3 regions of the Rahnella sp. GSA61A genome follow, and region 1 is predicted to be linked to each of the others. Evidence: predicted binding sites of a transcription regulator. Region 1 holds the regulator's gene; each other region holds the start of a gene.
The links. Region 1 encodes PurR, which represses purine synthesis genes. Its sites were predicted from a motif close to CANGCAAACGTTTGCNTG; they were not measured.
Positions count from the first base shown of each region.

Region 2: LC431_RS17870 (NCS2 family permease) is a predicted target of PurR. The motif match lies at 2,749-2,766, and genes of this name have one in related genera.
Region 3: cvpA (colicin V production protein) is a predicted target of PurR. The motif match lies at 8,385-8,402, and genes of this name have one in related genera.

Region 1 is NZ_JAHXYO010000016.1:63,293-73,247, forward strand. Features, by position in the region: gene LC431_RS18905 (riboflavin synthase) at 1-73, shown strand, start outside; gene cfa (cyclopropane fatty acyl phospholipid synthase) at 152-1,303, opposite strand; gene punC (purine nucleoside transporter PunC) at 1,664-2,875, opposite strand; gene punR (DNA-binding transcriptional activator PunR) at 3,012-3,917, shown strand; gene purR (HTH-type transcriptional repressor PurR) at 3,954-4,979, opposite strand; gene LC431_RS18930 (YnhF family membrane protein) at 5,314-5,403, shown strand; gene LC431_RS18935 (C40 family peptidase) at 5,569-6,468, opposite strand; gene LC431_RS26305 (hypothetical protein) at 6,822-6,950, shown strand; gene LC431_RS18940 (Grx4 family monothiol glutaredoxin) at 6,931-7,290, shown strand; gene rnt (ribonuclease T) at 7,366-8,082, opposite strand; gene gloA (lactoylglutathione lyase) at 8,175-8,582, opposite strand; gene LC431_RS18955 (alkene reductase) at 8,744-9,841, opposite strand.
Region 2 is NZ_JAHXYO010000014.1:135,287-145,241, forward strand. Features, by position in the region: gene LC431_RS17865 (Na+/H+ antiporter) at 1-997, opposite strand, end outside; gene LC431_RS17870 (NCS2 family permease) at 1,266-2,633, opposite strand; gene LC431_RS17875 (glutathione S-transferase family protein) at 3,043-3,711, opposite strand; gene LC431_RS17880 (bifunctional diguanylate cyclase/phosphodiesterase) at 3,980-6,073, shown strand; gene LC431_RS17885 (methyl-accepting chemotaxis protein) at 6,084-7,646, opposite strand; gene LC431_RS17890 (inositol monophosphatase family protein) at 7,882-8,685, opposite strand; gene LC431_RS17895 (LysE family translocator) at 8,843-9,475, shown strand; gene LC431_RS17900 (ABC transporter substrate-binding protein) at 9,557-9,955, shown strand, end outside.
Region 3 is NZ_JAHXYO010000013.1:41,386-51,340, reverse strand. Features, by position in the region: gene LC431_RS16760 (ABC transporter substrate-binding protein) at 1-725, opposite strand, end outside; gene pepT (peptidase T) at 885-2,117, shown strand; gene hisP (histidine ABC transporter ATP-binding protein HisP) at 2,165-2,938, opposite strand; gene LC431_RS16745 (ABC transporter permease) at 2,966-3,679, opposite strand; gene LC431_RS16740 (histidine ABC transporter permease HisQ) at 3,676-4,362, opposite strand; gene argT (lysine/arginine/ornithine ABC transporter substrate-binding protein ArgT) at 4,469-5,251, opposite strand; gene LC431_RS16730 (UbiX family flavin prenyltransferase) at 5,574-6,146, opposite strand; gene purF (amidophosphoribosyltransferase) at 6,277-7,794, opposite strand; gene cvpA (colicin V production protein) at 7,825-8,316, opposite strand; gene dedD (cell division protein DedD) at 8,663-9,436, opposite strand; gene folC (bifunctional tetrahydrofolate synthase/dihydrofolate synthase) at 9,426-9,955, opposite strand, start outside.

The sequences.
Region 1 (9,955 bases):
GGTCGAACGCGTATTAGCCAGTCGTGAAGCGGCGATCGCTACGGCACAGGCGATGATCGATAAAGCCGAATAAGTTATCTCAGACCCTTTATTGACATAAAAAAACCGGACATTCAGTGTCCGGTTTTTTATTAGCTAACGCATACAACCATCAGCGTGGTACGCGCATTCCGCCATCAACGCCTTGCGGGCTAAAGACGACTTGCCACAACTGAATGTCCCGGGCGCGGAAAGCACCGGCGCAGGCATTCAGGTAGTAGGTGAACATGCGGTGGAAACGTTCACCGTATTTTTCCGCCAGTTCCGGCCAGTGTTTCTGGAAGCGTTCATTCCACGCCATCAGCGTGCGGTCATAATCAGCGCCGATATTGTGCCAGTCTTCCATTACAAATAATGACTCACTGGTTTGTGCAATTTGTTGAACCGACGGCAGGCAACCGTTGGGGAAGATGTATTTATCAATCCACGGATCGACATTAAGGTCTGTTTTATTAGAACCGATGGTGTGCAGCAGGAAAATGCCGTCAGGTTTGATATTGCGTTTGGCGACATTAAAATAGGTCTGATAATTTTTCGGACCCACATGCTCAAACATTCCGACAGAAACAATGCGGTCAAACTGATCATTAAGGTCACGGTAATCCTGCAGCAGGATTGTGACATCCAGCCCTTCACAGCGTTTTTGAGCCAGTTTTTGTTGTTCAGCAGAAATCGTGACACCCACAACGCTCACGCCATAATTTCTTGCCGCAAACTCTGATAATCCACCCCAGCCGCAACCGATATCCAGCAAGCGCTGTCCCGGTTTTAATTGCAGCTTGTCACAGATCATTTTGAGTTTTGCTTCCTGTGCTTCTTCAAGCGTAGTGGCCTCTTTCCAATAGCCGCAGGAATATTGCATGTACGGGTCGAGCATCAGAGTAAATAAATCGTTGCCCAGATCATAATGCTCTTTGCCAACAATCCACGCCCGTTTGCGGGATTGCAGATTGGTCAGGCGTGCTGCGGCGACACGTAAAGTATCTTTAAAATGGTGGGGGAGTTTACTTTCCAAACCGGCACGAATAACGCGCTGGAAAAAGATATCCAGACGGTCGCATTCCCACCAACCGTCCATATAACTTTCACCGAGGCCCAGAGAACCTTCCTGTAAAACACGCTTAAAGAAGTCAGTGTTTTTTACTTTAAGGTCGAAAGGACGATTACCGTTTACCTGAATATCTGCCATCGCCAGCATTTCACTGGCGATCCGGTACCACTGATTGTCCTGAATGCTTTGATCTTCTATACACGATGAACTCATAGCTTCTCCATCACTTTCTCTTCTGACTTATTAACCTGCCGGGAAAAGCAAAGGCTATTTTTGCAGGTCTTTATGAGAACAGACGACTAGCGCCTCGCCCGATATTCGACACCAACAGAGGAAATTAAGAAGAACGCCTGCGCGCCGTAAGACGTGCAGGAAAATCATCCTTGAAAAAGTACAAAAAAATAAGTGTGACACTGTCCGCGCGTCTGGCTTAAGTATGTGATAAAAGTTTTGTAAAAGTGCTATTTTATTTGGTTTTGTTGAGTATAGGCTCGCTGGCAGGCATTCTCAATAGTTAATCGTGATGAATGAAAATGCCCGTTAAGTGACTGTTTCATCAGGGTATTATCACTATTAATTAGCATGCCTTGTCTGAGCTTCCTGCTCTGATTTCTGTCCATTGTCTTGCGTGATTTCATGCCGCAAAGAGAGCCAGCGACCCAAAACTACCAACAATAGTGTAGACAGCATGATCGTGACTGTCGCCATGAGCGGATGCACAATAAATGCGGAAACCAGCAAGCTGGCAAGGAAGCACAACCCGAGCTGCAGCGTATTTTGCAATGCTGCCGCCTTGCCTGTATTAGCAGGAAACGGCATTAATGCATTTGCGACAACAATTGGGTAGGTTGCACCATTCACCAAAGCCATCAGACAGAAAGGGATCAGCAGGCTAATCAGCCCGGCATCCGTGAACATGGCAACACAGAACAAAGTCACCATACTGACGCCGTAACCCGCCAGTAACCATGGCAGAATTTTATTACCGTCCAGCTTGCTGATCACAACACGGCAACCAAAACCACCAAGCAGGAAAGCAATAGTCTGCGGGACATAGCTCAGCCCGATGGCACCGGGTGAATAACCCATGTCGCTCAGGATAAACGGTGAACCCGTTAACCACGCAAAGAATCCGGCTGAACAGGCGGCATAAATCATGACATTCCCGCTGTAAACAGGCGATTTCAGTAACGTCGCAAACCCTGTTTTATCAGCCTTCGCTTGTTTTGCAGGTTTATTCTCACGCAGAGTCAGCGTCGTCAGCACCAGGACGACGGCGACTGCGGTCAGCAGAGCAAAAATGGCTTCCCAGTCAAAATGATTGAGTACCCACGCACCAAGTAATGGTGCCAGTGCCGGAGAAAGAGCCACTAACGGCATAATGCTGGCGAAGGTTTTTTTCGCCACATCGGCAGAGAAACGGTCAACAACGATTGCCTGCCAGGTGACTGCGGCGGCACAAACGCCCATCGCCTGTAAGAAGCGCAGGGCCAGAAGGGCGCGTACATTCTCAACCCAGATAACGCCCAGACAACCGACCGCAAACAGTGTCAGACCAAGAAGCAATACCGGTTTACGGCCGATCCTGTCTGACAACGGCCCCCATAACAACTGACCGAGAGCAAATCCGCCGAGAAAAATGCTCAGACTTGCGCTGATCATCCCGGGGCTGGTCATCAGACTGGTTTGCATGGCGCTGAACGCAGGCAGATACATATCAGTGGCTAAAAAGCCCAGCATGCTCAGTCCCGCGAGATAGAGCATAAATCCAAAGGAGGGTTTCATTATCGTCTCATTAATTTATTTATTGCAGATGATGTGATGCAGATTACATACCGGAGGCGGAGTTTAACGCTTTGATAACAGGCTTGTGAAACGCTAATATTTGCACTCTGCTATCAAAAATATTGAAGGCTGAATTATGTGGTCAGAATACGCCCTTGAAGTGGTAGATGCCGTGGCAAGAACAGGTAGTTTTAGTGCGGCAGCGCAAGATTTGCACCGCGTACCTTCTGCTATCAGCTATACCGTCCGTCAGCTTGAGCAGTGGCTGGCCGTGCCGTTGTTTGAACGTCGCCATCGTGACGTGGTACTGACGCCTGCGGGAAAGGTTTTTGTCGATGAAGCGCGGATTCTGACAAAAAAAATGATAGCCACGCGCCGGCAGTGTCAGCAGGTGGCGAACGGCTGGCGCGGCGAATTACGTGTGGCGGTTGACCGGATTGTAAAACCCGCACGGACACGGCGTCTGGTGCTCGATTTCTACCGCCATTTTGCGGACACCGAACTCATTATTCACTCAGAAGTGTTTAATGGTGTCTGGGATGCGCTGGTTGACGGGCGGGCAGACGTGGCGATCGGTGCTACACGCGCGATACCGGTTGGCGGGGGCTTCAGTTTTCGTGACATGGGATTTATGGACTGGCATTGCGTCGTCAGCCCGCAACATCCGCTTGCGCAGTTATCCGGCGCGCTGAATGATGATGAGCTGCGGCCTTATCCTGCACTCTGTCTGGAAGACACCTCCCGGACATTGCCTAAGCGGGATACATGGACGCTGGATAACCAGCGGCGGCTGGTCGTGCCAGACTGGACCTGCGCGCTGGAATGCCTGACCGAAGGCTTATGCGTGGGTATGATGCCGGTTCATCGCGTCACGCCGTGGATAGAACAGAAAAAGTTGCAGGTGCTGACGCTGGAAAATACGTTTCCCGACAGCCCGTGTTGCCTGACGTGGGATCAAAGCAATCCGTCACCCTCGCTGGCCTGGTTGCTGGAATATATGGGCGATACAGAAACCATGAATCAGGAATGGCTGCGTGATTAGAAAAAAACGCCTGCATCTGCAGGCGTTCGATATCTGTTAACGGCGGTAATCGCGGTACGGACCATCGGCTACGGAACGGCGTTCGACCAGTTTCGGATGCACCTCAATGGTCTGAGACTCTTCACGCTTACTGACAATTCTGTCCAGCAACATGGTAAAGGCCATTTCACCCAGACGTTCTTTCGGCTGATGCACGGTTGTCAGCGCGGGGGAGAAGTAACGGGCGTTACGCACATTGTCGTAACCGATTACGGAAATATCCTGAGGGACGCGCAGGCCCAGTTCGTCTGCGGCACAGATTGCGCCCATTGCCATCACATCGCCGCCACAAAATACGGCAGTCGGGCGGTGCTTCTGCATCAGAATTTTATGCATCGCCTGATAGCCCGATTCCGGCTCGAAATCGCCCTGAACCACCCATTCGTCACGCAGCGGAATATTGGCTTCAGTCAGTGCTTTCACAAAACCCTGGAAGCGGCCACCGCCGGTATTACGTGCCAGTTGGCCCGGGATCACCCCAATATCACGATGACCGCGTTCAATCAGATAACGCCCGGCCATGTAACCCCCTTCGAAAGCATTATCAATAATGCTGTCGGTGAAGTTCTTACGCGCTTCGCCCCAGTCCATGACCACCATTGGGATCGAACGGTGCTCCTCGAGCATATTGAGCAACTCATCAGGATATTCCGCGCACATCACCAGCAAGCCATCGACGCGTTTTTGCGCCAGCATTTGCAGGTAGGCTTGTTGTTTTTCCAGATTATTATGCGAGTTACACAAAATCAGCGTATAGCCTTTGGAGAAGCAGCTGTTTTCTACGGCTTCAATCACTTCGGCAAAATAGGGCGCTTCGCTGGAGGTGGCAAGCAGACCGATCGTTTTGGTGTTATTGACCTTCAGACTGCGGGCTACAGCACTCGGCGAGTAATGTAACTCTTTGATTGCAAGGAGAACCGCTTCTTTGGTTTCTTCGGCGACGAAACGTGTTTTATTGATGACGTGCGACACGGTTGTAGTGGAAACGCCAGCGCGCTTTGCGACATCTTTAATCGTTGCCATGTAAACAATGACTCCTGAACTCACGTGTTTCAGCACGTTAGCATTATGTTAATCGTTTGCTTGCGTGGATCTCACTGCTGGCTTCTAAAAGGGCAGTGAAATCGTTGGGTGGATTCTTCAGAATGAGGCGTGAAATGCTCTCGGGTGAAATCAACCGGCACACAGGCGTGTTAACCGACAATTTTCTCTTATAATGCAGGAAAGTGGAAGTAAAATTCTCAGGGATACATTGTCATTCAGCACAAGATTTTAAATGTTAATTATGCGAAAATGCGTTGGCACACAATTAGTGTGGCTTAAAAAATGCCACAATTTGATCCGAAAGGGGGGTTTGATGGACAGCAACCTGAAATTATCGTTGATCACCACGGTATGCGCTTTGCTTATGATTATCGCTTTCAGTTTCACTGCGGTGATGAACTGATTCAGTAAGTGATCCGCCATAAAAAAGGGCGATTCCTGTTACAGGAATCGCCCTTTTCAATTTTACGCAGTGGCCGTTACCGCCGATACTCTTCCCTGCAGAAACTCTTCGTTAAATGCTATTCAATGGCTGATTAGCGAAACTTCAGACTTAACGAATTGTTTATTATCGGATCGTTTTCGGCGTCATTACCCGGCGTGCACCCACATAATGATCTTGCCAGTAATCGTCGCCGAGAGAGGTGATTTTAATGTCTTCGCCCGTTCTTGGAGACTGAATAAACTTGCCGTTCCCCACGTAAACACCAACATGGTCTGCTGCGCCGCGGTTATTGATTCTGAAGAACACCAGATCACCGCTTTCAAGTTCGCCGCGTTTGACCGGAGCCGCATCGCGCAGGTGATACATTTCATTCGCTGTGCGTGGCATTTTAATACGGATCAAATCTTTGTAGGCGTAATAGACTAAGCCGCTGCAATCAAAACCGGTATTCGGCGAGGTTCCGCCCCAGCGATATGGTTTTCCTACCTGATGCATCAGTTTGGTCATCGCCGTTTGCTGGGCATGCTGATAGCGTTTTTTATGCGTTGCACTTAGCGTAATCGGTTTGCTGTCTTCTTCGGGCTTTTTACCTTTACGGTGCCGGCCATACGCTTCTTTTTTACTGACCCTTTCCGTGCTGTTTTTCGCGAGTGAACGGGTTTTGGCGTGTTTCTCTGTTTTGCTTTCGGCCCGCGTGGTCTTCAGTGTCTTTTCTTTTTTACTTTCGGCCCGGGTCGTTTTGACACTTTTCTCCGTCGTGGTCTTTCGTTTAGCCAGTTCGGTACTTTTAACTTTCTTCTTCGAATTCTTGTCCTGAATTTTTTGTTCTGTCACTGGCGCGATTTTAGTTTTTTTACTGGTTTTCGCGGCCACCGTTTTTCGCTTTCGCCGTTCTTCAGGTGCAGCCTGATTAACATGGCTTTTACGCTGATCGGCAGAAACACGTGTCTGCGGCGATGCATGTGCCATATTCAGAAATAGCTGGGTAAAGAGCAGCACAAAAAGCGTGAACAGTAAGCGCATAGCTTCGTTACCATGAGTGGTAGGTTAAACATCAGGGATGTCAGAGTATTGCCTAAAAGAACCTGACAAAAAAGCACGAATTGACTCGATTCTAGATCATATTGTGAGAAAAAGTTAATGGCTTTTTTTATGTCGAAATAACCGCCATTTTTAGTCAAAAAAATAACCACTTTTCATGGTGTTAATATTTGAGTTAAAGAATGGAATTTTGCAAATCTGGCGTTATCGGTGAACGCCAAAAATGTTATTCTCAATGAATGTTTAAAGATGTGAGCCTGAGCGCACACATTAAAGATTGTTAAACAAAATGCCAGTATTGAGAAAGACCACACAAAAAATGGCGTTTTTATCTGATGGCTGCCATCGTTACAATAGAAGGTATTGTGATTGCGCACCGTCTCTTTATGCTGCGCGTGAAGAGTAATGATCGTGACAGCCTGTACCGGCTTGAGGAAGCAAGAAATGACCACTCCAACAATTGAAAAAATTCAGAAGCAAGTTTCTGAAAACCCGATTCTGCTGTACATGAAAGGTTCGCCGAAACTGCCAAGCTGCGGTTTCTCCGCTCAGGCTGTTCAGGCGCTTTCAGCCTGTGGCGAGCGTTTCGCTTACGTGGATATCCTGCAGAACCCGGACATCCGTGCTGAGATGCCAAAATTTGCTAACTGGCCAACGTTCCCGCAACTGTGGGTTGACGGTGAACTGGTTGGCGGCTGCGACATCGTGGTTGAGATGTTCCAGCGCGGCGAACTGCAGCAGTTGATCAAAGAAACCGCTGAGAAATACAAATCTTCTGAAGAGAGTAATACGACAGAAGACTAACGGTTTTTCGGCCGGAAAGTAAAAAGAGCGACATGATGTCGCTCTTTTTTTGTCTTCAGTTCGGTGCAAAAGTTGTTATTGCTGATTTTCTTCCGATGCTGTTTCGTCTTCGACTTCTTCGTCTGAAAGCGCCAGAGGCCAGCCTCCTAAGCGTTTCCAGCGGTTGACCAGCTCGCAGAACAACTCGGCTGTGCGCTCGGTGTCATACAACGCAGAATGTGCCTGGCTGCTGTCAAAGACGATGCCCGCGCTGATACAGGCTTTTGCCAGCACCGTTTGCCCAAGCACCAGCCCGCTTAATGCGGCGGTATCAAACGTGGCAAAAGGGTGGAACGGATTACGTTTCAGTCCGGCACGTTCAGCCGCCGCCATCAGGAAGCTGTGATCAAAATTGGCGTTGTGCGCCACGATGATCGCGCGGTTACAGTTTTGCTCTTTCATCCCTTTACGGATGACTTTGAAAATCTCGTGCAGGGCTTCATATTCACTGACTGCACCGCGTAACGGATTGGTCGGATCGATACCGTTAAACGCCAGGGCTTCCGGCACCAGTATCGCGCCTTCAAAGGGCTCGACGTGGAAATGCACGGTCTCATCGCTTTGCAGCCAGCCGTCCTCATCCATCTTCAGGGTGATGGCTGCAATTTCCAGCAGCGCATCGGTTTTGGCATTAAATCCGGCGGTTTCTACGTCGATAACCACGGGATAAAAACCACGAAAACGGCCTCTCAGGGCGTTAATGTCACTATTCTCGGCCATTAGTTTCTTATCTTCATCGAATTCAGCACGCATTATGGCAAATTTTGCCGCCACTTGCAGGGTTGTGGCAAAAATGGGTCAATAAAAAAGGGCGCGATTGCGCCCCTGTCAGTGTTCGGGGAAGATTAATTCCCCAGCCCCTGACCTGCGTGTTTGGATTCGATCAGCTCGATTTTATAGCCGTCCGGATCTTCTACAAACGCGATAATGGTAGATCCGCCTTTGACCGGGCCGGCTTCACGGGTCACTTTCCCGCCTGCATTACGGATGTCATCACAGGTTTGCGCGACGTTATCAACGCCCAATGCGATATGACCGTAAGCCGTGCCGATGTCATAGCTGTCGACGCCCCAGTTATAGGTCAGTTCGATCACTGCACCTTCACTTTCTTCGGTATAACCGACGAAAGCCAGAGAGTATTTATATTCAGTGTTTTCGCTGGTACGCAGCAAACGCATACCTAAAACATCGGTATAGAAGCTGATAGCACGTTGCAGATCGCCAACGCGAAGCATGGTGTGGAGTAAACGCATAGGTTCCTCTTTATTTGCAGGATGAGAGTTAACGGGTCAAGCCTAACTGATAGCCGCCGTTTTGTCTGTATTACGGCGACGGCTTGTTGAATGACTGACCAAAAAAAACAGCAGAAGGAGGGCCTCTTCTGCTGCAAGAAGTGAATCACTCTTTTTAATTATTACAGTGTCGGATAATCGGTATAGCCTTGCGCACCGCCGCCGTAGAAAGTTTCCGGTTTGGGTTCGTTGAGAGGCGCATGAGATTTCAGGCGCTCAACCAGATCAGGGTTCGCGATATAGCTGCGGCCAAATGCCACGGCATCGATATAACCTTTTTCGATCAGTTCTTCGCCTTTTTCTGCGGTGTAAGCACCGGCCCCCACAATCACACCCTGATAATGCGCACGGATCACTGCCCGGAATTCTGTGGAGTAAGGTTTGCCGCCAGCCCAGTCCGGTTCGGAGATATGCAGGTAAGCGAGTTTGCGCTTGTTCAGTTCATCGAGCAGGTAGATAGCCGCCTGTTCCTGATCTTCGCCGTTATCCAGCCCGTTGAAGGGACCCATCGGCGAAATGCGGATGCCCACACGTTCAGCGCCAATAGCCCCGATGGCAGCATCAACCACTTCCAGCGTCAGACGGGTACGGTTTTCAATGCTGCCGCCGTATTCATCTTCACGCAGGTTGGACGCCGGAGACATAAACTGATGCAGCAGATAGCCGTGCGCGGCATGCAGTTCGATGTAATCGAAACCAGCTTCGGCGGAGCAGGCGGCAGCATGACGGAAATCATTCACGATCCCCGGAATTTCGCTGAGCGCTAAGGCGCGCGGTGTCGGGCAATCGACACGAATGGCGTGACCTTGCTCATCACGCAAGCTGGTCCGCGTGTTCGGGTTGACGGCCGAAGGCGCGACCGGTGTCTGGTTGTCAGGCTGAACGCTGTTATGCGAGATACGTCCGGTGTGCCACAGCTGAACCGCAATGCGCCCGTCTTTCTGATGTACGCCGTCCACGATTTTTTTCCATGCAGCGACTTGTTCCGGCGTATGCAGGCCAGGTGCGCCGGCATACCCTTTCGCCTGGAATGAAACCTGAGTGGCTTCAGTAATGATCAGGCCAGAACTGTGGCGCTGTGCGTAATATTCGCCCATGAGCGGTGTAGGGATGTCACCCGGTTCGATGCTGCGCAGACGGGTAAGCGGTGCCATAAAGACACGGTTAGACAACGTGTTTTTACCGACAACAATGGGGGTGAAAAGCTTGGTCATTTCAATAACTCCGACGTTAATGGACTGATCGGTAAGACGTTCATGGATAACTTTCACGTCAAACGACCCTTTCTTAATGCCACCTTTCTATCGCATCTGACCTGTTTGTGACTACGCGCA
Region 2 (9,955 bases), on a different contig from region 1:
CAAAACGCAGGATCAGCAGCGCAAAGTAGATAATCCCGACATCGGCAAACAGGTGCCACGTCACGATAGACGGGTCGTGTGTCGCCTGATCAATTGAGTTCTCAAGAATGCCCGGCAATTGCAGGCCCAGCATGATGAACACCATGCCGTTGAACACGAACTCAAGCATCGCCCAGACGCTGTTCGCACGCAGACGCATCGCCAGCGGTGCGTTACGAATAATGCCGGACTGGCTGATGGTCATCCCTGCAGCCACAGCGGCCAGAATGCCCGACACACCAATGTGTTCGGCAATCAGATAAGACGCGAACGGCAACAGCAGCAGGAAGACGATTTGTGTCGCCGGATCATCACCGCTCCAGCGGCTCATAATGCGCAGCGATTTACTGTACAACCACGTCACCGCCACACCGGCCATCAGACCGCCAATCGCGACTTTCAGGAACTCAACACTGGCACCACCGACGGTAAAGATCATCGTGCCCATCGCCACGGCGATAGCGAATTTCAGCGACACCAGACCGGACGCGTCATTCATCAGCGCCTCACCTTCCAGCACGCTCATGATCGACTTCGGAATGCGGCCCTTACCGACAATGCCGCCCAGTGCCACGGCATCGGTCGGCGACAGCACCGCAGCCAGCGCGAACGCGGCCACCAGCGGAATATCCGGCACCATCATATAAATCAGATAACCGATACCGACGACAGTGAGCAGCACCAGCACCAGCGCCAGCCCGAGAATTTCGCGCCCGTGGTGGAGGAATTCACGGGTCGGGGTTTTCCAGCCATCGGCGAACAGCAACGGCGGGATAAAGAGGACGAGAAACAGTTCCGGATCGAAGTCCACGTGCAGGCCAAAATTGGGCCACGCCAGCAAAGCACCGACGGCAATCTGCATTAATGGAAGAGGAACCTGAAATGGCAACATTCTGGTGACGACACCGGAGAGCGACACCACCAGAATCAAAATCAGAATGGTAAAGAAGATTTCCATGCTTTCCTTAGACTCTTGTTTTTATGAATTTCAGCCAGACACAGGTGAGTGAGTCCGGAGCGAACCTTGGAATAGTAGATCAAAAGGGGACGGGATTTAAATCAGTGCGTGCGGTTACATCAGAGAGGGTTTGCTCCTCCCCCTGCGAAGGGGGAGGACGGGAGGGGGTTTTAATGACAAAACTCATGCCAAAGCACACTTCAACCTACTGATTCGTCATTAATACCCCACCCCAACCCTCCCCTTCGCAGGGGAGGGAGCAAACAGATCAAATAGCCCATCCGCCCGCATAAAACACCACTAACGCTACGGCGATAATCACCGTGCCGATGTTCAGTTTTCGCCATTCGCCGGAGAAGATGCGTCCAATCACCAGTGCGCTGAAACCGAGCATAATACCGGTGACGATGTTACAGGTCAGAACGATAAATACTGCGCACAGTAACCCTGACATCGCATCCACGAAATCATTGAAATCCAGTTTGGTGACATTGCTGAGCATCAGCAAACCCACGTACATCAGCGCGGGTGCGGTGGCGTAAGCCGGTACCAGATAAGACAGCGGAGAGAGGAACAGCATCAGCAGGAACAGCACACCGACGACGGTAGCCGTCAGACCGGTTTTGCCGCCCGCCGCCGTACCGGCTGCCGATTCGATATAAACCGCTGCCGGAGATGCGCCAACCAGGGAGGCGAAAATACTGCTCACGGAGTCAGCCGTCAGGGCTTTACCGCCGCTGATGATCTGGCCGTTTTCATCCAGTAAGTTTGCCTGTCCGGCGACAGCGCGGATGGTGCCGGTGGCATCAAACACCGCTGTCATCACCAGTGCCAGCACGCTGGGCAATACCGCAGCTTTCAGTGCACCCAGAATATCGAGATCGAAAATCACCGATTTACCGTCAGCCCCCGCCAGAGAAGGCATGGCGAATAAACCCTGATATTTCACTGTTGGATCGAAGACCAGGCCGATAATGGAAATCGCGATAATCACCAGCAAGATACCGCCCGGAACGCGCAGTTTCTCCAGGCCAAAAATCACCGCCAGACCAAGCAACGTCATCACGACCGGGAATGAGGTAAATGCGCCGAGTGCCACCGGTAAGCCGTCCAGCGGGTTTTTCACCACCAGACCGACGCCATTGGCGGCGATCAGTAACAGGAACAGGCCGATACCAATACCGGTACCGTGCGCAACGCCGGTTGGCAGATTGCGCAAAATCCACGAACGGATGCCGGTCACCGAGATAATGGTGAACAACACGCCCATCAGAAATACCGCGCCGAGCGCCACCGGTACGCTGATGTGCTGGCCGAGAACCAGACTAAACGCGGTAAAAGCAGTCAGAGAAATGGCGCAACCAATCGCCAGCGGCAAATTCGCCCACAGCCCCATCAGCAGGGAGCCGAAACCGGCGACCAGACAGGTCGCGACAAACACTGCGGTTGGCGAGAAGCCCGCTTTGCCGAGCATCGAGGGCACGACAATCACCGAATAGACCATCGCCAGAAAGGTGGTTAAGCCAGCGATAACTTCCTGGCGGACGTTACTGCCACGCGCACTGATTTTGAAAAAAGCATCAAGCGGGCCTTTTGGCGCAACTGCGCGGCCAGCTTGAGGTTGTTGACTCGACATGGAAAATCCTCTGAATGTCTTTACTGATTAGCCGGCGTGGTCATTATGAAACCGTTTCTGCACGTTCACTTCCTTATTTGTCGCCTGAAATCGCCGAAAACGGCGTCAGAACGGCAAGGCAAACGTTTAACTCGCATCGCGTGTGGCAGGACAAAAAATTACGCAAACGATTATCCTGCCTTTAACCGCCGTACATCAACCGTGAATGACAACAATTTACCGTTGTCTGGTCAATAAAAACGCGGTTGTGGTGGAAATTTATCCGGTGGCAGAAAAAGAGACAAACAAGGAGGGGAAAGAAGGGAAATAAATAACAGGGTATTTATTGTGGTTTATCTTTTATAAGACGTTTATTACGTAAAACTCCGCCCGTAATGAACGCCTGAAAATATAAAAAATGGATAAGAAATTAACGCAAAATATTAAACGAACCGCCGTTTTCCAGCACTTTCTGATATGCCGGACGCGCGGTGACATTCGATAACCAGGCCTTCAGCAGAGGATATTTTCCCAGTCCGGCGCGGGCATTGATCGCCTCTATCGGGAAACTCATCTGAATATCTGCCGCGCTGAACTGTTGACCGGCGAAATAAGGATGTGTACTCAGATGCTGTTCCAGATAATCCATATGCGTATAAATCTGCTTATCCAGATAATTCTTCTGCACGCCCTGTCCTATGGCGCCGGCAATCGGACGGATGAGCCACGGCATCGGCGGTTTACCCAGACGGCTAAAAATCAGCTTCATCACCAGCAAAGGCATCAGAGAACCTTCAGCGTAGTGTATCCAGTAACGATACTGCTGATGCTCAGCAAACGCCGTGGGTTTCAGCGTGCCCGCCTCATCGTACACTTCCTGCAGGTATTCAATGATGGCGCCAGATTCCGCAAGGATCAGCCCGTTGTCTTCCAGCACCGGCGACTTGCCCAGAGGATGGACTTTTTTCAGCGATGGCGGCGCCAGCATGGTTCCTTTATCCCGCTGATAACATTTGATTTCGTAAGGGACGCCCAATTCTTCGAGCATCCATAAGATTCGCTGTGAACGGGAATTATCCAAATGATGCACAGTTAGCATAAAAGTCTTCTGTCCTTTTTCAATTAATTATTTGTTAACTATAGACAACACTTTCAAAGCGCGTATCAGATTCGCTTTATTAACCCTGACTTTCTTCAGGGTTAATTTATCAAAAATCTTTTTATTTGATTAAAATCACTTACGGATTAATCTTAATTATGCCAAAAAAATTATCGCAACTTCGTTCGCCTTTAATAAGGCTTAATGCCATTATCGCCGGATAACAAATTAACCCGTCGCTTTCGACTCTCTGTTGGTGGAGCCTCACATGTTTTCCAGTAATTACAACAATGTGCTTGTGATGTTTTCGTTCATTGTTGCAATGCTTGCCTCTTATACCGCGCTTGATATGGCAGGCCGGGTTGCCACCACAGAGGGAAAGGCTTCCCGACTTTGGTTAACAGGTGGCGCCATTGCAATGGGTATCGGCATCTGGTCGATGCATTTTATCGGCATGCTGGCCTTTAATGCTTCGATGCCAATGGGTTACGACCCTTTAATTACCCTGCTTTCTATGCTGATTGCCATCATTTCCTCAGCTTTTGCGCTGTGGCTGGTATGCCTTGAGGAGTTACCCACCGGGCGGTTACTTGCCGGTGCCTTGCTGATGGGCGGCGGTATTGCCGCGATGCATTACACGGGTATGGCGGCGATGCAGATGATGCCGCCCATTGTCTACGATTACCGTTGGGTCGCGTTATCCGTGGGAGTGGCGATTGTCGCCTCCGGCGCGGCGCTGTGGATGGCATTCAATCTGCGTCATCAGTCACCCAATGTCCGTCTGCTGCGCATCAGCGCTGCGGTGGTAATGGGCGCTGCCATTGTCGGTATGCATTACATTGGCATGGCTGCGGCACAATTCCCGATGGACAGCCACAGTATGGCGGCGTTCAGCGGCGTAGACAATAACTGGCTGGCACTGCTGGTGATTGTGGTCACGCTGGCGATTCTGGCGATCACCCTGATCATTTCTATCCTTGATGGCCGGATGCAGGCACGCACCTCGATTCTGGCATCTTCGCTGGCACAGGCGAACCGCGAGCTGACCCAACTGGCGCTGCACGACAATCTGACCCATTTGCCAAATCGTTTGTTGCTGGAAGACCGCCTGAGTCAGGCGTTTCAGAAAGCGTCACGTGGCGAATCACAGTTTGCGGTGCTGTTTTTCGATCTCGACGGATTCAAAGCCGTTAACGATGCCTTCGGCCATCACATCGGCGATCAGCTGTTAATTTCAGTCACCGAACGCCTGCAATCGCAGCTGAGGGCGACAGATACGCTGGCGCGGCTCGGCGGCGATGAGTTTGTGCTGCTGGTTGAGATCACCGAACCCACCGATGCCTCGCAACTGGCCGATAAACTGGTGCATCTTATTGCGCGTCCGTTTTACGTTTCCCGCTACGAACTGCTGGTCTCTGCCAGCGTGGGGATCGCGGTGTATCCGGGCGATGGCGAGAATGAACGCGAGCTGATGCTCAATGCTGACGCCGCGATGTATCACACCAAAAATTCCGGCCGTAACGGTCACAGTTTCTTCCAGCCGTCGATGAATGCCAATGCCCAGAACCAGCTGCAAATGCTCAATGATTTGCGTCTGGCGGTTGCACACCATGAGCTGCGTTTGCACTATCAGCCGAAATTTATTGCGCCTTACGGGCCGGTGAGTGGCTTCGAAGCGCTGCTGCGCTGGGAGCGCGACGGTAACCTCCTCAGCCCGGATGTGTTTTTGCCGCTGGCGGAAAAAACCGGACTGATTATCCCGATTGGCGAATGGGTGCTCAATGAAGCCTGTCGCCAGTTGCGGGAATGGCATCTGGCCGGTCATACGCAATGGACGGTAGCGGTGAATCTTTCCACGCTGCAATTTGAGCAGGCGAATCTGGTCGAAATGGTGATTGAAACCATTGAACGCCATCAGATCCCGCCTGAAATGCTGACGCTGGAAGTGACAGAAACCACCGCGATGCGTAACCCGGATGCCAGCGTGGAAATTCTGGAGCGCCTGACACAGTACGGCGTAAAAGCCTCCATTGATGATTTCGGTACCGGCTATTCCAGCCTGCTCTATCTGAAACGTCTGCCGGCCAGTGAGCTGAAAATCGACGGTGCATTTATTAATGACCTGATTGCCGGTAGCGAAGACGCCAGTATCGTTTCTGCGATCATTGCCCTCGGCCAGACGCTGAACCTGAAAGTGGTGGCCGAAGGCGTTGAAACGATCCAACAGCAGGAATTTCTGACGCAACTGGGCTGCGACACCTTACAGGGTTATCTTCTGGGGCGTCCGATGACGCCACAGCAGATTGCCCAACACCCCGATACGGACTGGGAGTCGCAGATAACCCTCACAGATAAAGCCTGATGCCCCCGGCTCAGGCTGTCGCCGTGCGGAAAAATCGCACGGCGTTGCGTAGCTCAACGCTTTGTTCCGTCAGGGATTGCGCCGCTGCCGCTGCCTGTTCCACCAGCGCGGCGTTCTGCTGCGTCACCCTGTCCATCTGGTCAACGGCAATCCCCACTTCGTGAATACCGGTGTGCTGCTCAGAACTTGCTGTCGAGATTTCTCTGACAATTTCAGCCACCTTATTCACCGAGCTGACAATCTCATTCATGGCTTTACTGGCGCGATCAGCCTGCAATGACCCTTCGGCAATTTTGCTGACGGTGCCCTGAATCAGATCTTTAATTTCTTTCGCCGCCTGCCCGCTTTTTTGCGCCAGCACCCGCACCTCACTCGCCACCACCGCAAACCCTTTACCCTGCGTACCGGCACGCGCCGCTTCCACGGCGGCGTTCAGCGCCAGCAGGTTGGTCTGGAAGGCAATGCCTTCAATCACGCTGATGATATTGATAATTTCATTCGAACTGCCGGAAACATCACGCATATGTGCCTGCATCCCCGTAACAATCACGCCGCCCTGAGACGCTGTTCTCGAGGTTTCCAGCGCCAGCTGGCTGGCCTGCCGGGCGTTCTCAGCGTTCTGGCTGACGGTCGCGGTCAGGTTTTGCATATTGGAACTGGTCTGCACCAGCGAGGCCGCCTGTTCTTCGGTGCGCTGTGATAAATCCACATTACCCTGTTCAATTTCACTGGCGGCATGATTGATGGATTCACTGCCTTCCATAATCTGATGAATAGTTTTATTCAGTTGCTGGTTCATGCCGTTCAGCGAAGCCAGCAAACTGCCGTCATCACCCGGTTTCAGCGTGATTTTTGCCGCCAGATTACCGGCAGCGATTTCACGCATAATAGAGGCGGCATAAGCCGGTTCACCACCCAGTTGTTTCACCAGATGGTGCGCCAGCAGCAGCGCCATCGTCAGTGAAAGAATAAACGCCACGCCGACCAGCACTAAAAACATTGCGCTGGCCGTGTGATAGCTGCTGCGCGCATCCGCTGCCGCCTGCTCACTGTTGGTCAGCTCGTTTTTGACCAGCGTTGCCAGATCCGCCATTAACTGTGTGCGATATTTCCGTGAGTTATCGCCACTGATTTTCGTGGCCTGCGCAATGTCGTTGCGTTCAACCGCCGCAATTACATCATTATTCGCCAGCGAAAACTGCTCAAAATTAGCGACGATTTGCTTAAACAGATCTGACTGACTGCCGCCGCTGTCCAGCTTCAGATACGCATTTTCCGCGTCTTTAAAAGTGGCAACCGCCTGAAGGATTTCGACCCGGTGGCCGTCGCGCGGCGCCCCCTCTGGCGAGGCGATATATTGCACCTGTTGCAGGCGTAATTCCGCCAGCGTGCCGCGCATCACCAGCGGATACTGCACGCCGGGAAGCCGGTAGGCACGGTAGTTTTCAATCTGCTGATTACTGCTGTTGAGCAGCCAGGCTGACATCGCCGCCAGAATCAACAGCAGGCTCAGGACGAGTGCGAATGCACCCAGCAAACGGGCAAGTATGGAAAGGTTGGTGATCTTTTTCATCTGGGCACATCGGAAAGTCAGTGACAGGAAACACTCATAACGGCCGGAATGAAGGGAACTTTAGGGAAAATGAAACTATATTTCATTTTGTTAAGCGCTGTCTTTCGTAATGTAATTTTAGGGTTACCGGACGAATTTTTCATGTTACCGGCCCGCCTTAAAAACATGATCTGCCACGCGTTGCAAAGATTTGCTCTCTCATAAAGAGAGAGCACTCAGCGCGACTCACTTTGGCTCACTTCGGTTCAAAAGCGGGCCATAACGGAGTGACTGCCGACAACAGATTCGCCGTACCGGCCGCCACCGACATGTGTCGGAAATTGTCGCTGCCGTCCGCTGTCTTCGCGAATTTCACCACCGTTTCCAGCCCGGCTTCCTGACACAACACCGTGCCGCCAGCGATATCCCACAGCGTGGTGCGCCGTTGCAGATGGCCGTCGATAATGCCTTTTGCCGCAAACACCATGCCGACCGTGGTACAGCGATAACAATGTACTGACCAGTCAGCCGCGCGGATCCCCTGATAAAAGGCCGAGGCTTCGTCCAGCTTGTCGTCCGCACTGTCGCCCAGCGACACAATCTGTACATCTTCAAAACGATCATCGCGACGGAAGGGTTTGTCGTTGAGGAAAATCCCCTTTCCGGATTCTGCTGCAAACAGGTCGTTTAAAACCGGCAGTGCCACAATGCCGATCACCGGCTGTTTATTTTCCACCAGCCCGAGCGACACGCCCCACAGCGGCGAACCGCGCAGGAAATTCGAGGTGCCGTCGATAGGATCAATCACCCAGCACGGCGCGTCGGTCAGAATGCCGCCCATCTCTTCGCCGATCACCGCATCCTGCGGAAAATGCTCTGCCAGCCGGGTGCGGATAAACTGCTCAACCGCCAGATCGGCTTCTGAAACGAAATCCTGCGTACGCTTACTGCTGATTTCGATAGCGTCCCGGCGGTGAAAAAAGTCCAGCGCCAGTCTGGCGGCCTGCGCCGCAATCTGACTGGCAACCGCCAGACGCGGGGACATCATAGTGTTGGTCATGATAAATCCTGAGTTTTCAGTCGGAAGGAACAAAAGCTGTCTTCATAGAATGCATCGGAATCGATGAATAAAAAATGACAACCTGCCACTTGCTAAAATAGCGTAAAACACTCTATATCTGTGTGCTTCAACTTTCTGAATTTTGCCGGAGATTTCCATGCCCGATGCCGCCCATTGGTTGCCCTTTCTGCTGATTTGTCTCGGGCTGGTATTAACGCCCGGCCCGAACATGATTTACCTGATTTCACGCTCACTCTGTCAGGGGCCGAAAGCCGGACTGATTTCCCTCGGCGGCGTAGTGCTGGGCTTCCTGTTTTACATGTTGTTTGCTGCGCTCGGCATTACCGCGCTGCTGATGGCGGTGCCCTTCGCTTATGACGCCCTGCGCATCGGCGGCGCTGCGTATTTGCTGTATATGGCGTGGCAGGCGGTGAAACCCGGCGGACGCTCGCCGTTTCAGGTCAGGGATTTACCCCGCGACAGCAATAAAAAACTGTTCACCATGGGGCTGGTCACTAATCTGCTGAACCCGAAAGCGGCGGTGTTATATCTGACGCTGTTACCGCAGTTTATCGTGCCTGAACAAGGGCATGTGCTGACGCAGTCGCTGATTCTGGGCAGCTCGCAAATTCTGATCAGTGCGACGGTCAACGCGCTCATTGCCCTTTCGGCCGGTTACATTGCCGTCTTCCTGGCCGGACGACCATTGTGGATGGTCATCCAGCGCTGGTTTATGGGCGCAGTGCTGGGCGGGCTGGCTATGCGTATGTTGCTCGACGGGCGTAAATAACCGGCCATTTGTCACGCGTCATATTCAGTTCCGCATCAACGCTATATAATCCTTTGCATAACGAAACCAGAGGATTTTTCCATGCGTCTATTTTCATCCCGATTTTTGCCTTCCGTTGCCTTGCTCGGGCTTGCCCTGAGCCTGGCTTCCCCTTGCGCTTTTGCCACACGCCAGATAACCGATCAGCTTGGCCGTCAGGTCACGATTCCCGATCAGGTGGATCGCGTCGTCGTTTTGCAACATCAGACCCTTAATCTGCTGGTTCAGCTGGATGCCACCAAAGATATTGTCGGCGTGCTGAACAACTGGCAGCGACAACTGGGCAGCGGTTATGTGCGTCTTGCGCCGGAACTGGCGAAAACGCCGGTGGTCGGCGACCTGACCAGCGTGAACCTGGAAAGCGTGGTGGCGCTTCATCCGCAAGTGGTGTTCGTCACCAACTATGCACCACAGGAAATGATCGACCAGATCAGCCAGGCC
Region 3 (9,955 bases), on a different contig from region 1:
GTAATGGTATACACCAGACGGTCAATTTTGGATTTGCCCTGCCAGTAGTCCGGGAACGCTTTGTACAGCAGGCGCGTATCTTTCTGGTACTGCACCAGCTCAAACGGCCCGGTCCCAATCGGATCCTGATCCAATTTTTCCGGTGTACCGGCTTTAAGCATCTGATCGGCATATTCCGCCGAGAGGATGGAAGCAAAATACCACGCCAGATCGGCCACGAACGGCGCTTCGGGACGTGTCAGGTTAAAGCGCACCGTGTAATCATCCACCTTATCAATGCTGCCGATAAGATCGCCCATTTTCAGGCTGTCGAAGTTAAGGTAAGTGCCGCCGGAAATTTTATGATAAGGGTTATTCTCGTCTTTCTGGCGCATGAACGAGAAGATCACGTCGTCAGCGTTGAAGTCGCGGGTGGGTTTGAACAACTTGCTGCTCTGGAATTTCACGCCTTTACGCAGGTGGAAGGTATAGGTTTTACCGTCTGCGCTGACCTCCCAGCTTTCCGCCAGACTCGGCACCAGTTCTGTAGTACTGATTTTGAAATCCACCAGACGGTTATAAATTGGCGCAGCGCTGGCATCCACGGAAGTGCCCGATGTATAAAGTTGCGGGTTGAATTGCTCAGGCGAGCCTTCGGAGCAGTAAACCAGCGTTTTAGCACAAACGCCGCTGGTGATGGTTAACGCCAGTAAACCTGTGCTTATTTTTAAGATGTTGTGTTTCATTCTTTTCCCTATTTTCCCTGTCCGGAGAGTGTTTAGATCTTCTTCATCGTGGAACCTAAAGCAAAAACAGATTAACATCTGGATAACACGTAGTAATACTTTGTTATATATGAAAATCTTATAACAGGGAACAATATTTGCGCACATTCAGAGGTTAAGATGTCGACAACAATCGCAACACAGCTTACCGAACGCTTCTACCGCTATCTCTCCGTGACATCACAAAGTGATGCCAGCGCGACGACCTTACCGAGCACGCCGGGCCAGCACGACATGGCGCGGTTGCTGGCTGAAGAACTGCATCAGCTGGGTCTAGAAAATATTCAGATCGATGAATATGCCACCGTGACGGCAGTCAAATCCGGCACCAAAAAAGGGGGGCCGCGTATCGGTTTTATCACGCATATCGATACCGTGGATGTCGGCCTGCGCCCGGATATTCATCCGCAGACATTGCGTTTTACCGGTGAGGATGTGTGTCTGAACAAGGCGCTGGATATCTGGCTGCGCCCTGCGGAACGCCCGGAAATCTTACCTTACAAAGGTGAGGATATTATTTTCAGCGACGGTACCAGCGTGCTGGGCGCGGATAATAAAGCGGCGGTCACTGTCGTGATGACGTTGCTGGAAAACCTGACGGCTGAGCAGGAATACGGCGATATCGTGGTGGCGTTTGTGCCTGACGAAGAAATTGGTCTGCGCGGTGCCAAGGCGTTGGATCTCGCCCGCTTTGATGTCGATTTTGCTTACACCATCGACTGCTGCGAACTCGGCGAAGTGGTGTATGAAAACTTCAATGCGGCAGCGGCAGAAATTACCTTCACCGGCGTGACAGCACATCCGATGTCGGCCAAAGGCGTGCTGGTGAATCCGCTGCTGATGGCGCAGGATTTCATCAGTCATTTTGACCGCGCTGAAACCCCTGAAAACACTGAAGGCCGGGAAGGTTATATCTGGTTCAACGGCATGAGCGCTTCGCAGCAAGGCGCGGAACTGAAAGCTTCTATTCGCGATTTCGACAGCGCCAGTTTTGCCGCCCGTAAGCAGAAAATTCAGGATGTGGCGAAAGAGATAGCCGCGCAGTATCCGACCGCAAAAGTCTCAGTTGAGATCAGCGATACCTACAGCAATATCAGCAGCGCCATCGGCGAAGATCGCCGGGCGATCGACCTGATCTTTGCCGGCCTGAAAGAAATTGGCGTGGAGCCGAAAGTGATCCCGATGCGTGGCGGCACCGACGGCGCAGCATTATCGGCCAAAGGATTACTGACGCCGAACTACTTTACCGGCGCGCACAATTTCCACTCGAAGTTTGAGTTCCTGCCGGTGAATTCGTTTGTGAAGTCCTATGAACTGACCGTTCAGTTGTGCCTGCTGGCCGCGAAAGGTTGATTTGCTTTAAACCTTCCCCTCATGTGAGGGGAAGGCGCGTACAGATGTTACTTCAGCGCACCGGAAAGGAACTGTTGCAGACGGGCGCTTTTCGGATTGCCAAAGACTTCAGCAGGATCGCCCTGTTCTTCAATCACGCCCTGATGCAGGAAGATGACATGGCTGGAGACATGACGGGCAAACTCCATCTCATGCGTTACCACCACCATGGTTTTTCCCTCTTCCGCCAGCTTTTGCATGATACGCAGCACCTCGCCGACCAGTTCAGGATCCAGCGCGGAAGTCGGCTCATCAAACAGCAGCACTTCGGGTTCCATCGCCAGCGCGCGGGCAATAGACACACGCTGTTGCTGACCGCCTGACAAGTTCACCGGATATTTACCTTGTGCACGGGCGTCGATGCCCACTTTATCGAGGTATTTCACCGCACGTTCACGCGCTTCGGCTTTGCTCAGCCCCAGCACCTGCACCGGCGCTTCCATGACGTTTTCCAGCACCGTCATGTGGCTCCACAGGTTGAAATGCTGGAACACCATCGTCAGTTTGGTACGCAGCAGCTGCAGTTGCTTCTTATCAAACACTTTCAGCTGACCGTCGGTGTCGCGCACCATGCGGATATCCTGATTATTAACGCTGATCGAGCCTTCGCTTGGTTTCTCGAGGAAGTTAATGCAGCGCAGGAAGGTACTTTTTCCGGAACCTGATGAACCGATAATACTGATCACATCACCCGCATTGGCCGACAACGAAACACCTTTCAGCACTTCGTGGTCGCCATAGCGCTTGTGGAGATCGAGAACCGCTAATTTGTTTTCTGGCATAAAGTTATTCCGCAAAAATAATTCTTATTAATGAGCTTGGGGCTTTACGTGAGCCAGCCAGCGTTTTTCCGCCTTGCGGAACAGCCCGATCAGGACAAAAGAAACACAAAGATAAATCACTGCTGCAATCCCGAAAGCATAAAACGGCTGATACGTCGCCGAGTTGATGTCGCGGGCTATTTTCAGCACGTCCGGTACCGTGGCGGTAAATGCCAGCGCGGTGGAGTGCAACATCAGAATGACTTCATTACTGTAAGCAGGCAGCGCCGTACGTAATGCCGACGGCAAAATAATGCAGGTGTACAGTTTAAAGCGTGAGAAACCGTAGGCATTGGCCGCTTCGATTTCGCCGTGCGGTACTGCGCGGATAGCACCGGCAAAAATCTCGGTGGTGTAGGCACAGGTGTTGAGCGTCAGCGCCAGAATCGTACAGTTAAGCCCGCTGCGGAAGAAGGCATTGAGGAAGTCGGTACCACGCACGATTTCCAGGCTGTACATCCCCGAATAAAACACCAGCAACTGAACATACAGCGGCGTTCCGCGGAAAATATAGGTGTACAGCCAGATCGGATAACGCAGGAATTTGTTAGAAGACACGCGCCCCACCGCCATCGGTACCGCCAGTAATCCGCCTATCACCACGGAGCTGATCAGTAACCACAGGGTGATCGCCAGACCGGTAAAACGGTAGCCATCGCTGTAGAGCAAAGACATACCGTACTGTTGTAAAATTTCGATCATAGATCAGCCCTCTTCACACCCAGCGAATAACGGCGATCAAGCCATACCAGCACGCCGTTCGACAGCGTGGTGAAAATCAGATAAACCACTCCCGCCACAATCGCAAAATAGAACGGCTGATAAGTGCCTTTCCCGGCCAGTTGCGTGGCTTTGACCACATCATTCAGACCCAGCAAGGACACCAGCGCGGTGGCTTTGAGAATAACCTGCCAGTTGTTGGCAATACCCGGCAGTGCAAAGCGCATCATGGCCGGAAATAAAATTCGTCGGAAAATCTGTGAACCGCTGAACCCGAAAGCCGTCGCAGCTTCGATTTGTCCACGCGGGACCGCCATAAACGCACCACGGAACGTCTCAGTGAAATAAGCCCCGTAGATAAAGCCCAGCGTGATAATACCGGCGCTCATCGGATCGATATCAATTTGCGTCAATCCCAGTGATTCGGTGACGCTGTTAAGCGCAATCTGCAACCCGTAGAAAATCAATAACATTAATACCAGATCAGGTACGCCGCGAATAAGCGTGGTGTAGCAACCAAAAAAACCAGACACGATCCGGTTCTTTGACAGTTTCCCGCCCGCGCCGATTAACCCTATCACCAGCGCCAGAATGACTGACGAAATCGCCAGCTCCAGTGTCACTAACGTGCCCTGGATAATTACCTGGGAATACCCATACAGCATGGTTTTTTCCTGTCTTTAGTGGATCCCTGCGCAGACAAAAAGACAGCCAGCGTCAGAACCGCAGGGAGCGGCACACCGCCCCCTTTGGCACATCTCACGACGCGTATCAGCCGCCGTAAACATCAAAGTCGAAGTATTTTTTCGCCAGTTTGTCGTAAGTCCCGTCTTTACGCATGCTGTCAAATGCCTTATTCAGTGCGTCTTTCAGGTCAGTATCCGTCTTACGCAGCCCCATGCCGGTGCCCACGCCGAAGAATTTATCGTCTTTAACTGACGGGCCAGCAAACGCGTAATCTTTACCTGCAGCTTGTTTCAGGAAGCCTTCGCTGCCTGCTACTTCATCCTGGAATGCCGCGTCAAGACGACCGGAAGCCAGATCCGCATAAATCAGATCCTGGTTCTGGTAAGCGACTACGTTGATGCCTTTTGGCTGCCACATCGCGTTGGCATAAGCTTCCTGAGTGGAACCCTGCAGAACGCCGACATTTTTACCTTTCAGCGCATCCAGAGTAGGCAGAACTTTAGAACCTTTAGGCGCGATCAGACGGGCGTTAGCGGCGTAAAGTTTCTCTGTGAAATCAATTTCCTGCTGGCGTTTTTCAGTGATGGATAATGAGGAAATAATCGCATCAATCTTTTTCGCTTTCAGGGACGGGATCAGCGCATCAAAATCACTTTCAACGTAAGTGCATTTAATGGCTGCACGTTTGCACATCTCGTTGGCCAGGTCGATATCAAAACCAACCAGCTTGCCGCTGGAGTCTTTTGATTCAAATGGGGCGTAAGTCGGATCAGTACCGATATTAATTGCTTTAGGCACGGCAGCAAATGCACTACCTGCACTGGCTAAGACCAGAACCAGCGGGAGAACCTTGAACAACTTTTTCATACATTAGCCTCAGTGATTATTCATCTGTTGTGGTTGTGTGTGCGTGAATGAACGTCTTTTTATAGTTTGCTGAACGATGCAAATGGCTTTTTGCCAGATTTTCTCATGCACTTTTCGTGCCGTTTCTCCGCATCGCGACTTTCCGCAGCGAGAGAGTGAAAACCGGTCAAAAAAGCATCGGGATAATGAAAGTTTTCAAAGGTCTGAGGGAAGGATAGCTGAAGGGAGGTTTAACACTGCACCCCAATGAATCAAATTGTGATCATTGTTGGTGCAATGTAACTGAAGTGCGCGAAATGAGTGCGTATTGGGACGTGAAAGTTTAACGACTGCCCTGCCATCGAACAAATAAGTCTTCCGGCAGTTCGATATCAAACTGATCAATCACCCGGTTTACCGTCTGATCGATGATATCTTCCACCGAGGCCGGGCGATGATAAAACGCCGGAACCGGCGGCATAATGACAGCACCCAGTTCAGCGGCCTGGGTCATCAGCCGTAAATGGCCGAGATGCAGCGGCGTTTCACGCACACACAACACCAGACGGCGGCGCTCTTTCAACACCACGTCGGCTGCACGGGTCAGCAGACCGTCGGTGTAACTGTTTACGATGCCGGAAAGCGTTTTGATCGAGCAGGGCAAAATCACCATTCCGGCAGTTTTAAAAGAACCGGAAGAAATGCTGGCCGCGATATCGCGGGAATCATGCACCACATCGGCCAGCGCCTGAACGTCGCGTAGTGTGAGATCGGTTTCCAGTGTCATCGTCTGGCGGGCCGCATTGCTCATCACCAGATGTGTTTCGATATCAGGTACGCTCTGCAATACCTGCAAGAGCCTGACACCATAGATTGCGCCGCTGGCGCCGGAAATACCGACGATAAGTCGTTTCATGAACACTGCCTTAGAAAAATGAACCCGGACCCGGTGGTGCCAATACTGACATAAATTCAGGCATAAAAAAACGCGCCCGCCCGGTGTTCACCGGAGGGGCGCGTTTATGCGGATGTCAGCAACCGGCTAATCAGCCTTCGTTGTGCATCTCAAGGTTTTCAGCTTCCTGCTGGCCACGCAACGCCTGAGCGTCGTCATTGCGCAGGGCTTCGAGGTATTCCAGATAGTTCTGGTCAACGTCTTTGGTGACGTAAACACCGTCGAAAACTGAACATTCGAATTTCTCGATATCCATATTGTCTTCTTTCACTGCGGCGATCAGGTCGCTCAGATCCTGGAAGATCAAGGCATCAGCACCAATTATCTGGTTGATTTCACTGACTTCACGGCCATGGGCAATCAGCTCGTTCGCGCTTGGCATATCGATACCGTACACGTTCGGGAAACGGATTTCCGGTGCCGCAGACGCCAGATAAACACGTCGCGCTCCGGCTTCACGCGCCATCTCAACAATCTGTTGAGAGGTGGTGCCACGCACGATGGAGTCATCCACCAGCAACACGTTTTTATCACGGAATTCAGCGCGGTTAGCATTCAGTTTACGGCGTACAGATTTACGGCGTTCCTGCTGGCCCGGCATGATAAAGGTACGGCCGACATAGCGGTTTTTCACAAATCCCTGACGGTACGGTTTATCCAGGATGCGAGCGATTTCCAGCGCGATATCACAGGAGGTTTCCGGGATCGGGATCACCACGTCAATATCCAGGTCTTCCCATTCACGGGCAATTTTCGCGCCCAGCTTTTCACCCATACGAACACGGGCGCTGTAGACGGAAATTTTATCGATGAAGGAATCCGGACGCGCGAAATACACGTATTCGAACAGGCACGGATTGTACTGCGGGTTCTCGGCACACATACGGGTGAACAACTGACCTTTTTCGGTGATATACACCGCTTCACCCGGCGCAACGTCGCGCAGGAACTCAAAGCCCAGCGTATCGAGTGCCACACTCTCAGAAGCCACCATGTACTCATTACGGCCATCTTCCAGCGTACGTTTACCAATAACCAGCGGACGGATACCGTGCGGGTCACGGAACGCCAGCATGCCATGACCGATAATCATCGCCACACACGCGTAGGCACCACGGATTTTCAGATTCACTGCGGCAACCGCAGCAAAAATGTTGTCAGCTTCCAGCGGGTAATGCTGGAAACGATCCAGTTCACTCGCCAGGATATTGAGCAGGATCTCAGAATCGGACGTGGTGTTCACATGACGGCGCTGGCCTTCGAACAGGTTGCTGCGCAATTCGTGAGCATTGGTCAGGTTGCCGTTATGGGCAAGGGTAATGCCGAACGGAGAGTTGACGTAAAAGGGTTGAGCTTCTGAAGCGCTGGAACTGCCAGCCGTCGGGTAGCGCACATGGCCGATACCCATGTTGCCCTGTAAGCGTTGCATATGGCGGGCTTCGAAAACATCCTTCACCAGGCCATTCGCTTTACGTAAACGGAAGTTATTATTCGCGTCGATGGTGGTGATGCCTGCGGCATCCTGACCACGGTGTTGTAACACCGTTAACGCGTCATAAATCGACTGGTTTACCGGCATGAAACCGGCGATACCGACAATACCGCACATGTTGTCTTTTCCTCTTCAGCGCTGCCAAAACTAAATATGTTTTGGCAAGAAACTCGACGTGCTCTGCAGGTAGTCAAAGAACCACCTGATGATATAACTGAACTGTGGGATCAACTGGGATTGTTTCCAGTCTTCACTTTGCGAAAAACCGGTAAAAGTATCGAGGAAGAACAGCATCGCGGAGACAATTAACACCCCGCGCAGTGCGCCGAAGCACACACCTAACACCCTGTCAGTGCCGGACAACCCGGTTCTTTCAACCAGTGAACCAATCACATAGTTGACAATTGCACCTACGATCAACGTCGCGATGAACAAGATGGCAATTGCGATCCCGTTTCGAACTAACTCATCTTCGAAACGTGTGAAGTAGATGGCGAGGTAAGGGTAATAATGGCTGGCAACAAAAAAGGCGCAAGCCCAGGTTACCAGCGATAAAGCCTCACGAACAAAGCCACGGATCAAACTGACTAAAGCAGAAAATCCGATAACCGCAATAATGACGTAATCAATCCAGACCATTAACTATTCCAGTGTCTAATCCAGTCACATCTGCCCCGGCATCCAGTTCGCGGCGAATTCTAACAGAAAAAGAAAACGTTTGCGTAGGGGAAATCAGCCGGTCAGACAAATTAATAATAGCGATTAAAAAAACCTCAATCGCAGCAAAACCTATAAAAATCCAACCAGAGGATCTTATAGAAAAAGGGCACAAATCGCTTGTGCCCTCCGTGGTATTTTTTATGTTTTAACGACTCCCTCCCCTGCGAAGGGGAGGGTTGGGGTGGGGTATTAATGGCAACGTTGAATCTGGCGTTGCCCGCTAAACCCCCTCCCCGCCTCCCCCTTCGCAGGGGGAGGAGCAAAGTCAGTGTGCGGAGTAAGCGCGAACCTGCCCACCCAATCCGCTCAGCTGTTGCAGTTGCGGAAGTGACGCTTCGAGTTTCTGCTTCGAGGCATCCGGGCCGACGTACAGGCGCGTGATCTGCCCCTGTACCGGTGTTGCAGGCACTGTGTAAGCACGGAAACCAGACAACCGCAGATTCGCCACAATCTCATTGGCTTTGGCGGCATTTTTCAATGCGCCAAGCTGCACCACATAAGACTGCCCTGTCGGCGCTTTTTCTGCCGGCGCAGCCTTCGGCTGTTCAACCGGTTTTGGCTGTTCAGCAACGGCCTTCGGTTGTTCAACCGGTTTTGGCTGTTCGACCGGCTTAGGTTTCACCGTTGGCTTCGCTTCCACCATCGGTTTCGGTTCGATCACTTTGGGTTTTTGAGGAGCAGGCTGCACCGGTTTTTTCTGCTCAGGCAGTGTGGTGACCGGCGGCGCTTCTATCGTGGTATTACCCGGCGCCACATTGCCATGATTGGCGGCGTTGGTGTTATTGGCAGGACTTGTATCGTCCTGTTCACCATTCATCATCTGATCGGCACCTTCCGGCGGCTGAGCAGGCAAAGATTGCGTGACCGGTGGCACCGAGTCCTGTTCCTCAACATCACCCGGTTTTGGCACCAATGGAATAGACGCAAATTCGTCTTCGTAATGCTTTTTCTTGCCGTCGAGTAAACCAGGCAAAATGATGACACCCAGTGCCACCAGAATGACCGTCCCGACCAGACGATTTTGAAACTTACTTGCCACTGGTTTTCCCCGTGTCTATAGCATCCATTACGTGAGCTACGGTATGGAACGAGCCGCAGACAATCACAATATCCTGAGGAGCCGCCTCCTGCATAGCCTGTTTCCAGGCAGACTCCACATCATCAAACTGGCGCGCCTGCGGCAGATGGACGGTCAGTTCTTCGACACTGGCCCCGCGCGGGCCTTCCAGCGGCGCGCAATACCATTCATCCACCTGCGGCGACAGGCAAGCCAGCGTACCGGCAATATCTTTGTCTTTCAACATTCCGACGACGGCACGCACTTTGCCACCCTTTCGCGGCTGTTCCGCCAGACGTCCGGCCAGATACGCTGCCGCATGCGGATTGTGCGCGACATCCAGGATCAGCCTTGGCGATTCACTCACCGTCTGGAAACGTCCCGGCAAAGCAGCGCGCTGTAAACCGCTGCGCAACGCGGCTTCAGGGATATCCAGTGTTGAATAATGCAGTGCAGCCAGCGCGGTCGCGGCGTTAGCCAGCGGTACATTCGGCAACGGTA